2 regions of the Corynebacterium sp. P4-C1 genome follow, and region 1 is predicted to be linked to the other one. Evidence: riboswitches for the same ligand, from Rfam matches in the RefSeq annotation. Region 1 holds a riboswitch; the other holds the start of a gene.
What was found. Region 1 has a riboswitch for cyclic di-AMP ahead of QYR03_RS00275 (C40 family peptidase). Riboswitches for the same ligand answer to the same signal wherever they lie in the genome.
Positions count from the first base shown of each region.

Region 2: it holds a riboswitch for cyclic di-AMP, as region 1 does, so the genes downstream of both, QYR03_RS04965 (resuscitation-promoting factor Rpf1 domain-containing protein) here and QYR03_RS00275 (C40 family peptidase) in region 1, are expected to answer to the same signal.

Region 1 covers NZ_CP129966.1:56,854-62,149, forward strand. The annotation lists gene QYR03_RS00265 (ubiquinol-cytochrome c reductase iron-sulfur subunit) at 1-1,072, shown strand, start outside; gene QYR03_RS00270 (cytochrome bc complex cytochrome b subunit) at 1,072-2,709, shown strand; cyclic di-AMP (ydaO/yuaA leader) riboswitch at 3,092-3,269, shown strand; gene QYR03_RS00275 (C40 family peptidase) at 3,281-4,030, shown strand; gene QYR03_RS00280 (C40 family peptidase) at 4,270-5,296, shown strand, end outside.
Region 2 covers NZ_CP129966.1:1,037,818-1,043,113, reverse strand. The annotation lists gene QYR03_RS04980 (helicase-associated domain-containing protein) at 1-444, opposite strand, end outside; gene QYR03_RS04975 (hypothetical protein) at 498-698, shown strand; partial or broken gene QYR03_RS04970 (YeeE/YedE thiosulfate transporter family protein) at 986-1,819, shown strand; gene QYR03_RS04965 (resuscitation-promoting factor Rpf1 domain-containing protein) at 1,922-2,626, opposite strand; cyclic di-AMP (ydaO/yuaA leader) riboswitch at 2,635-2,808, opposite strand; gene QYR03_RS04960 (cold-shock protein) at 3,140-3,523, shown strand; gene QYR03_RS04955 (DUF2771 domain-containing protein) at 3,535-4,080, opposite strand; gene QYR03_RS04950 (glutaminyl-peptide cyclotransferase) at 4,108-4,971, opposite strand; gene QYR03_RS04945 (DUF3027 domain-containing protein) at 5,011-5,296, shown strand, end outside.

The sequences.
Region 1 (5,296 bases):
TGCCCAGGCGGGCATCAACATCTGGCTGGCCATCTCCATCATCGCTGGCCTGGCCTTCCTCGGCGTTTACCTCTTCTGGCCTTGGGAGGCACGCTTCCATGGCCAGGAAGGTCTGTGGAAGTACTCGCTGTACACCCCGTTGCTTGGCCTGACGTCGGGCCTGTCGCTGGTCTCCCTGGGCGTGGCCATCGTCCAGTACGTGAAGAAGTTCGTGCCCGAGGAGATCGCGGTGCAGCGCCGTCACGACGGCCGGTCCTCGGAGCTGGACCGCCGCACCACCACGGCTCTTCTCAACGACGCGTGGCAGACCTCGACCCTGGGCCGCCGCAACGTCATGAAGGGCTTGCTGGGCGGCGCCGGCCTAATGGCTGGTCTGGTCATCATCGCCCCGTTCGGCGGCATCATCAAGAACCCGTGGCGCGTCCGCCACGAGATGAACTACAACGGCGACGGCACGCTGTGGACTCAGGGTTGGTCCTTGGCCCGCGAAGGCAAGAAGCTGTACCTGGGCCGCGACACCGCCGCGATCGCTGAGCTGCACGAGACTGGGGCCGGTAAGCACTACAGCACCGCCGGCGTTTCCCGCCTGGTGCGTATGCGCCCGGAGGACCTTGACGCAGCGGCCATGGAGACGGTGTTCCCGCTCCTGGAAGAGGACGTCAACGACGGCGACCAGTACGACCCGGAGCGCGACGTGTACGAGAATCACATGCACTCGATCCACGGTCCGCGTAACGCTGTCATGCTGATCCGCCTGCGTTCCTCCGACGCGGCCAAGGTTGTCGAGCGCGAAGGTCAGGAGGACTTCCACTACGGCGACTACTACGCCTACTCCAAGATCTGCACGCACATCGGTTGCCCGACCTCTCTGTACGAGGCCCAGACCAACCGCATCCTGTGCCCGTGCCACCAGTCGCAGTTCGATGCGCTAGAGCACGGTAAGCCGGTCTTCGGCCCGGCGGCCCGCGCACTGCCGCAGCTGCCTATTGAAATTGACGAAGATGGTTACCTCATCGCCCGCGGGGACTTCATTGAGCCCGTCGGCCCGGCATTCTGGGAGCGTAAGTCATAATGAGCACGAAACTGGAACAAGCCGCGGACAACATTGACTCGCGGTACACAATCTCGGGCGTTCTCCGCCCGCAGCTGAACAAGGTCTTCCCGACCCACTGGTCGTTCATGCTGGGTGAGATGGCGCTGTACAGCTTCATCATCCTGCTTCTGACCGGTGTTTACTTGGCCCTGTTCTTCGATCCCTCGATCACCAAGGTCATCTACGACGGCGGCTACCTGCCGCTCAACGGCGTCGAAATGTCGCGCGCCTACGCGACTGCCCTGAACATCTCATTCGAGGTCCGCGGCGGTCTGTTCGTCCGTCAGATGCACCACTGGGCCGCCCTGATGTTCATGATGGCGATGTTCGCCCACATGCTGCGCATCTTCTTCACCGGTGCTTTCCGTCGCCCGCGTGAAGCCAACTGGATCATCGGTGTGACCCTGATCCTGCTGGGCATGGCAGAGGGCTTCATGGGCTACTCCCTGCCGGACGATCTGCTCTCCGGCGTCGGTCTGCGAATCATGTCCGCTATCATCGTCGGCCTGCCGATTATCGGTACTTGGCTGCACTGGGCAATGTTCGGCGGCGACTTCCCGTCGGATCTGATGCTCGACCGTTTCTACATCCTTCACGTGCTGATCCTGCCGGGCATCATCCTTGCGCTTATTGCGGCGCACCTGCTGCTCGTCTGGTTCCAGAAGCACACCCAGTTCCCTGGACCGGGCCGTTCCGAGAACAACGTTGTCGGTATCCGCATCATGCCGGTGTTCGCCGTCAAGGCCATGGGCTTCGGCATGCTCGTGTTCGGTGTTCTGGCCCTGATGGCGGGTGTCACCACCATCAACGGAATTTGGAATATCGGCCCGTACAACCCGTCGCAGGTCTCCGCTGGTTCGCAGCCGGATATCTACATGCTGTGGACTGACGGTGCCGCCCGTGTCATGCCGGCGTGGGAGCTCTACCTGGGCAACTACACGATCCCGGGCGTGTTCTGGGTCGCACTGCTGGCAGGCCTGATGGTCGTCCTGCTGCTGACCTACCCGTTCATCGAGAAGAAGGTCACCGGCGACGATGCCCACCACAACCTGCTGCAGCGTCCGCGCGATGTTCCGGTGCGCACCGGCATCGGTGTCATGGGACTGGTCTTCTTCCTGCTCCTGACGCTGTCCGGCGGTAACGACTTGTTCGCGTACCACTTCCAGATTTCCCTGAACGCGATGACCTGGATCGGCCGTATCGGCCTGATCGTCCTGCCGCCGCTGGCGTACTTCATCACCTACCGCATCTGCATCGGTTTGCAGCGCAGCGACCGTGAAGTGCTGGAGCACGGTATCGAGACCGGCGTCATCCAGAAGCTGCCGAACGGTGCCTTCGTTGGTGTTCACCAGCCGCTGGGGCCGGTCGACCAGCACGGCCACCAGCTGCCCCTGGAGTACGCTGGCGCCCGTGTGCCGAAGCAGCTCAACGAGCTCGGTTACGCCGACTCGGAGACCTCCGGCATCTTCTCCCCGGATGATCCGTCGATCACCGCGAAGCGCAACGAGATCAAGCGTGCTAACCACCACGAGGAGATCGAGACTCTCCGTGCCCTCGAGGCGGAGAAGGAAGCTTCCGATCGTGATGCAGGTGCCATCGAGCGCAAGCGCAAGTAGGCTACCCGTAAGCTACACGCTGTAGCCGTTGAAGGCCCTTTCCCTTAGCCCGTCTTAACCGGGCTCGGGGGAGGGGCTGTTCTCGTGTTTGTAGCGTTTATATAACAGTGTGTCGAGGATCACATTATCTTGCCGGTGGATTCAGTGCACCTTTAGCGGGCGCCGTGGATAGCGTGATTGCTTGCAATTTGTGCTGGTAGGAGCTGTTTGGCCAATTCTTTGTCGTTGATAGAGCTTTGGGGGCCGGATTTCCGTATGTACACCTACGTAGGCATAGACTAAAATCACGAAATGATAACGGGCGCGTCGTTAGACAAGTCCCGTATCCATTTCGTAACCTATCTGAGACCTTGCGGCCACAGAGGCGCAAGCGATAAGACATCTGAACACAAAGCCGAATTCCACCGCCCGCGGCCAAGCGGAGGTGGAAGCCGGGGAACCGACAACGTTTCCTGGGGTGAGCGGGAAGTAAGGGGTGCCATGCCGGCGCCAGAGCTTCCCAAGGTGATTTCCCGCACCGAACCCGACAGCTAACCCGGTAGGCATTACTGGAAGATATTGGAGATTGTCCATGGCTAAGCACCGCCGTCAGTCCGTGACTGCAAAGCGCAGCATCGCTACCGCCTCCGCGATCGTCGCGGGCGCAACCCTTTTCGTACCGGCTAACGCAAACGCGGCTCAGGTGACCGTCCCGAACTCCGGTTTCTCAACCGAGGTCCCGGGCATTGAGAACGTTCCGGGTATCGCCAACGTCCCGGGCATTGATCAGTGGATTCCGTCCCTCGCCGGCAAGGCCGACAGTAACGCGGACGTCCGTGCCGCTATTGCCGCAGTGAAGAACGTTCCGGGTGTCAACAACGTCCCGGGCTTCAGCCAGTGGATTGCCGGCGTTGAGGCTAAGTACGCTCCGGCACCGGCTAAGACCGAGTACCGTGCTGCGACCAAGGCTGCCGCTCCGGTGCCGGCCCCGAAGCAGTCGCAGGGCGACCGCATCGTGTCCATCGCCAAGTCTAAGATCGGCTCCCCGTACGTCTACGGTGCAGCTGGCCCGAACGCCTTCGACTGCTCCGGTTTCACCTCCTGGGTCTACGCCCAGGCTGGCAAGCAGATCCCGCGTACCTCCGGTGCGCAGGCTTCCGCCGGAAAGCAGGTCGCCATCTCCGATCTGCAGCCGGGCGACGTCGTTGTCTACTACAGCGGCGCATCGCACGTTGCCATCTACGCCGGCAACGGCCAGATCATCGACGCCCTGAACTCCGGCACCCCGGTGGGCTACCGCCCGCTGAACTACATGCCGATCCACTCGGCTGTCCGCTTCTAAGCGTCGGCGCCGCCGCGGCGCTATCTGCCGGCCGCAGTCCCTTGTTTCTCAACTGGGGAACTGCGGCCGTTTTCATCTTTTCACTCTTGTCACAGCGTTATCACCTGGGAAAATAAGTGGTCTCGGAGTTTGACCGGGGAGCTTCGGGCGATTAACTTTGTTACAAGTTTGTAATCCTCAACTCTCGCTGCTGCCTCGGAGATCGGGGCGCTTCTGTGTTTTTGGAATCGAGGTTCCCAATGGGTAAGCACCGCGCTTCTTCCCGTCTTTCCTTTACTCGCGCATTCCAAGCCGCCGGCTTGGCCGCGGCGATGCTGGCCGTCGGCACCGTCACTCCTGCGCAGGCGGATGAGGTCGACGAGCTGATCAAGCAGCTCAGTGACACGTCCGAGAAGGCCACCGCGAAGTCGGAGGAGGTCAAGCAGATCGAGGACGATATCGCCAAGGGGGAGCGCGAGGTCGCGGCTCTAAAGAAAACGGCGGACAATGCTCAACGTGACGCCCGCAAGGCGTCGACGGCGCAGAACGGTGCGCAGGGCGATGTGGATGAGCACGCACGCGCGCAGTACCGCAATCTCTCCAGCGACGCGAACGTCAACGCACTCGAGTCCGCCAACCCGCAGGAGGCGATCGACCGTGCGGCGTACCTGGGCTCTTTGTCGCGTTCCGCTCAGCGCACTCTCGACGAGTCCCAGAAGCTGAACCGCGAGGCCGCTCAGCGTGCCACGGACGCGAATATCGCAGTCGCGGTGGCGAACTACCGCCAGGCTGAGCTCGAGGGCAAGCGCAAGAGGCTGGACAACGAGCGCAAAGAGCTCGAGGAGCAGATGAAGAATGTGGAGAAGCGTGTCGACGCGTTCACTCCCGAACAGCGTTCCCGCTGGGAGTCGAAGAACGGCCCGGTTTCGCTGAACGTGCCGCCGTCAGCGAACGCCAACGGTGTCGTCGGTGCCGCGCTGTCCAAGATCGGCTCCCCGTACGGTTGGGGCGCTGCCGGCCCTGACCAGTTTGACTGCTCCGGCCTGATGTTCTGGGCATATGCCCAGAACGGCAAATCGATCCCGCGCACTTCAAGCGCCCAGCTCGCCGGCGGCACCCCGGTGCCCCTCTCTGAGCTCCAGCCGGGCGACATCATCGGCTACTACCCGGGCGTGACCCACGTCGGGATGTACGTGGGTAACGGCCAGGTGGTTCACGCCTCCGACTACGGAATTCCGGTCCAGGTCGTTCCGATGAATTCGATGCCGGTGCAGGGCGCCGTCCGCT
Region 2 (5,296 bases), 980 kb from region 1:
ACCGTTCGCGGCGAGAGTATCCAATACTTTGCGCTCGGGGGCGGGGAGCTCGGCGACGAGCTGCTCCACGTAGTCGGGGACCGGATCGGTCACCCGCCAACCCGATGGGACCGCGCTGAGTACCCCCGGTGCGATGCGCAAACCGTTGTCGGGCCCGAAGACCAACGCGAGCGTGCGGAGGTTCTCCACTTGCCCGGCCGCGGCCTCTTCAGAAGCGTCATAGGGCTCGAATTCTGCGCCGGCATCGGTGAGACGTTCAAGAAGGGCCAGGTCCGGGGCGGTGAGGCGTCGTAAAGCGCGTGCTGTCGAACCGGGAAGCGTGAGGCGCGCAGCGAGCGAACTCAGCTGCGGCGGGGCAGGAAAGAATACGTCGGGGCGCGCGGCGATGAGCGCGCGGAGGGCATCGTCGTCGAAAGCGGTGAGCGATTGGGCGAAGGAAGTCATTGCGGGGGTGAGTTTACGTGCGTTTTGCGCGTTGACGTGAAAGAATAAGGTTTATGGCTAAAGACCTCGAGAACATCACCCTGATCAACCCGGCGTGGCCTGCGCACACCCCGGGTAACGGACACCCGGTGACGGAGATTTCCTCCAAGCTCACGGGTGCCAACAGCCCCTTCGGCAACGAGCTGATCCTGCCCCGCCCGTGGGAGGAGACTGGCTACGTGCACAACTCTCTGCGCATCAACACCGCGCAGTAGATCCGCGTCGCGGCGCACATACCGCGCACCGTCCCGTGTTGGGAGGTGCGCGGTTTTACTTTCATTGGCAGTAATAGACAGAGCTGTATTCTAACTTCTAGGTCTATATAGACTGATTGGTTCACTGGTTGTAGACTTCCCGGTGTTTAGAGAACTCGATAGATTCACTGGAGGTTTCCATGGTTGTGACCGGCATGGCGGTCGGTGTGGCGCTCGGCATCGTGATGCAGCGCGGTCGAAGGTGACGCTGGACCAGTCCTGGTATCGCAAGCCGCTGCACCCCGTGCACTGCCGGCGCTGGCATCGGCTTGCTCGGCGTGCTGGCATGGCCTCTGTCGGCGGCGACCGGCCGAAACGACGGCCTGGGCATCACCACCCCGTCCGCCCACCTGATGAGCTACATCACCACCGGTGAGAGTAAGTTCCTCAACTGGGGAACCCTCCTTGTGCTCGGCATTCTGGTCGGCTCCTATATTGCCGCGAAGGTCTCCGGTGAATTCCGTGTCCGCGTTCCGGATGCCGTCACCTCCGTCCGCGCCATCTTCGGCGGCATCGGAATGGGCGTCGGCGCCTCCCTGGCCGGCGGCTGCACCGTCGGCAACGGCATGGTCCAGACGTCGTTGTTCAGCTACCAGGGCTGGGTCGCGCTGGCGTTCATTGCGCTCGGCGTCTACGTCGGTGCGAAGCGGTGGCTGAAGCCGTCCGGCGTGAAACAGGGAACTGCCGACGCGGGCGTGTACACCACCGACGAGTCGATCAGCGCACCTGAGCTCGCCGGAGCGGTCAGCGAAGAGGCTCCTGCCGCTCCTGCAGCGAAGTTCAACATCGTCTCCGCTTCCGCCGGCGTCGGCCTGAAAACGAAGCCGAAGCAGGCCACGAGCGCGCGTCCGCTGGGCAACGGGCGTTACGCCCTGGACACTCTCGGTGCGGTGTGCCCGTTCCCGCTCATCGAGGCGAAGCAGGCCATGGCCGAGCTTGAGCCGGGTGAAGAGCTCGTCATCGACTTCGACTGCACCCAGGCCACCGAGTCCATCCCGCAGTGGGCCGCTGACAACGGCCACGGTGTGAAGGACTTCGTGCAGAAGCAGGATGCGGGCTGGCAGATCACGGTCGTAAAGTAGACTGGGCTGCCGCACCTTGACCAAACTGAAAGGGCGCTCTTCCCCGCGGGTGGGGGAGAGCGCCCTTTTTGGCGTTTAGCTCTCAGGTGGAGGCTTAGCCGTTTAGCCCATGTACTGCGTCTTCAGGTCGGAGACGTAGTTGTTGAAGTCGGACTGGGCAGCGGCCGCGATGGCGGCTGTGTCGCCTGCGAGAACAGCGTCGACGAGCGCCTTGTTGGCGGTGTAGAAGGCGTTGTAGTCGTTGCGGTTGGCCTTGTAGGTTGCGGTGACCTGGGGCGGGACGGCGATGCCGCGGTTGTTCAGCTCGCGGGTGATGGAGTTGTACACGGCGTCGACCTCGAGCTCAGCGCTCTTCTTGGCGGTCGTCTTCTGGGCGGCGGGCTTCGCTGCCGGAGCTGCCGCCGGCTTCGGGGCCGGCTTGTTGGCGGAGGCGTTGCGCGGGGTCGGAGCGGAATTCAGGCCCAGACGCGCGGAGCATGCCGGCCATGCGCCCCAGCCCTGCTTAGCGAGGGTGCGCTCAGCGACAGCGATCTGCTGCTCGCGGGTGGCCTGGTGCGGCAGGGGAGCGAACTCGTTGCCGCCGTATGCGCGCCACGTGCCGGCGTTGAACTGCAGGCCGCCGTAGTAGCCGTTACCGGTGTTGATGTTCCAGTTGCCGCCGGCCTCGCACTGCGCGAGACGGTCCCAGTCGGAATCCGGGGCGGCGGAGGCCATCGGGCTGATCAGAGCGGTGGTGGCCAGAGCTGCGGTAGCGCCAGCGACTGCCTTGGTGGTCAGGTTGCGGTTCTGCTTGCTGTGACGTCCCATGCGGGTGTGTTTCCTCTCTTGTTGTACGTCTGCGAGGTGAGCTGTCGGGTTCAGGCTGAGGTCGTGGTCGCCTGGCCGCGCTCGGCGGCTTCACCCCGAGCGGATCTCTCCGCGGTGCACGGTTTTTCACGTGCGGGTGGGTCCCCCGCTTTTGTCCTATGAACTTGTGTACCTTGGGCAATTCTGCGAATTTCTGTTCGCTTTTGCTCCGCCAGCCGGACAAAACTGAACGTGGCTGGCGGCGTTTAAGGTCACGCCCGTGTTCGGGGCATGGCCAAAACTGTATCTGTTTATAACGATTGCGTCACGTTACCGACACGAATTGTGAAACATGTGAAAGATGTGACTTCGAGGCATTGACAGATCGAAGTCTTCACCTGCGAAAAAGGCATTTTTAGTGACGTGCGGCACACTTGCTGTGTTGGGCGTGTCGGATTTGCCGGCTAGGCCGTGCACGCGACGCGCGCTAGACTGTACTCTTTGAATTCTTTCGACTATCGGTGGTGAACACGCATGCCAGTAGGAAAAGTGAAGTGGTTTGATGCCGACAAGGGCTTCGGCTTCGCTTCCAACCCGGGGGACGAGGATGTCTACGTGGGCAAGAACGTCCTGCCCGACGGAGTGGACGAGCTCTTCCCGGGCCAGCGGATCGAATTCGATTTCGCCGCCGGCCGCCGCGGCCCCCAAGCGCTGCGCGTGAAGGTCCTCGACGAGCCGCGCCGCCGCCCGGTGCACCGCCGCAAGCCCGAGGAACTGGCCAGCATGCTCGCAGACGTGATGTCCATGCTCGAAACGCAGGTACAGCCGGCGCTCGACGCGGGCCGCTACCCGGAGCGCAAGGAATCCCGCCAGATCGCGGAGATTCTGCGCGCCGTGGCCAAGGAGCTCGACGTCTAGTCCAGCCCTAACTATTCAGCCTCCGTCGTGAACGCCCATGTGGTCACGACGGGGGTTTCTTCGCCTTCACCGTCCTTGCCGACAAGGAGAGTGGACACCTCGATGACCACAAGCCCGGTGTCGTTGCCGTCCTTCTGTGCGGTCACGGGAATGTCCACGTCGGTAGCCTCGCCGGGAGTGAAGGTGCGCTCGGTGTTGGCCGCCGGATCGTCGTAAATGCTGAGCACCGACCACTGCTGCTGGCCGACCTCCTTCGGCACAGTGATGCGGACGGACTCGGCGCCGGCGGCGTCGATACGCGCCACCTCGCCCTCCGGGCACTGCGCGCCGAACTCGCACACGCTGAACGGCGTGGCTGAGACATCTGTGTCCCCGGCGGCCGCGGTGACCTCGATCTGGTCTGGCGGGGTGGCGGGGCGGGACTGCTGCCAGGTCAAGAAGAAATACAGGCCGGCGACAATGGCCACGACCGCGACGGCGATGAGGGTCACCGTCAGGGCAGTGCTCGATTTTCCGGTTGTGCCGTTCACGTTGCTGTCCTTCTTGCTTTCCGCCATGCTTGAACAGTCTAGCGGCGGGGCGTGCTATTCCGGTTCGAAGGTGACCTGGTACATGTCCGGCCAGCGCTTGCCAGTCAAGTAGAACTCGCCGTCGGTGCCCGGGATGCGCGCGATCCCGTTCAGCACATGGTTCGGGTCGGGGGTGGCGTTGTTGGGGAGACCGGATGCGTCGATAAGCGCTTCCACCGCTCCCGATTCTGCGTTGATGCGCACGATATCCGTCGTGGTGAACACGTTGGCGTAAATGTCGTCACCGACGCACTCAAGCTCGTTGATGCCCGTGACGGGGGAACCCTGGTCCGTGACGGTGAAACGGCCGCGCTCTTCGAGCGTCTCCGGGTCCATGCGGCGAAGCTCGTCGGTGCCGTCGGAGAAAATCACCTCGCCGGCGTCCTCCCGGTAGCACAGCCCCCACCCTTCACCCGTGAACGTCGTGCGGTCGAGCTCGTCGAGTGTTTCCGCGTCGCGCTTGATCGCGGTGTTGTTCTGCCAGGTCAGCTGCCACACATGGTCGCGCACGCGCGTGATCCCCTCGCCGAAGAATTCCGGTTCGAGATCCTTGCTCGCCCCCTGCACGCCGTCGGCCGTGGTGCGGTAGATCCGCGACTGGCCCTGCATGCCGGTGGCCACGTAGAGCGTGCCGTCGGGCGCGACTTCGAGTCCCTGGGTGAAGCTCGTGGCGTCGAAAGGGTAAGTCCCGACGATTTTCGCCGTCAGCTTCTCCGGCTCCCCGGAAGCCGCAGGTGCTCCGGTGATGGAGCTGCTGGTGCTGCCTCCGGAATCCGTGGGGCTGCACGCGGCCAGGAGGGACAGCAGCGCCACAGCGGAGACTGTGGAGACGGCGGGCACGGAAGAAAAGTGCGCGGCGGTGTCGGGAAGTCGAGCCATACGGTCTATCTTGCAACAGCGTCAGCCATAATAGTGAGCGTGCCCCGGAGAAGAAGCGAGAAGAAAGCAGGACCCTTGCTCGGCGACCGCGCCGTGACGATCGCGCGCGACGCTCTGCTCGAGCTCGACCAAGGTGAAGTCGGCGACCACATCGGCGTGTTCGGTTTGAACGCGAATGTGGCCACCCACCGCTTCAAGGCGGATGTTCCCGGCTACTCCGGGTGGGAGTGGAACGCGGTGGTCGCGTGCGCGACGGGCTCGGACCACATCACGGTCAACGAGGTCGCGCTTGTGCCCGCGCCAACGGGCGATGCTCTGCAGGCGC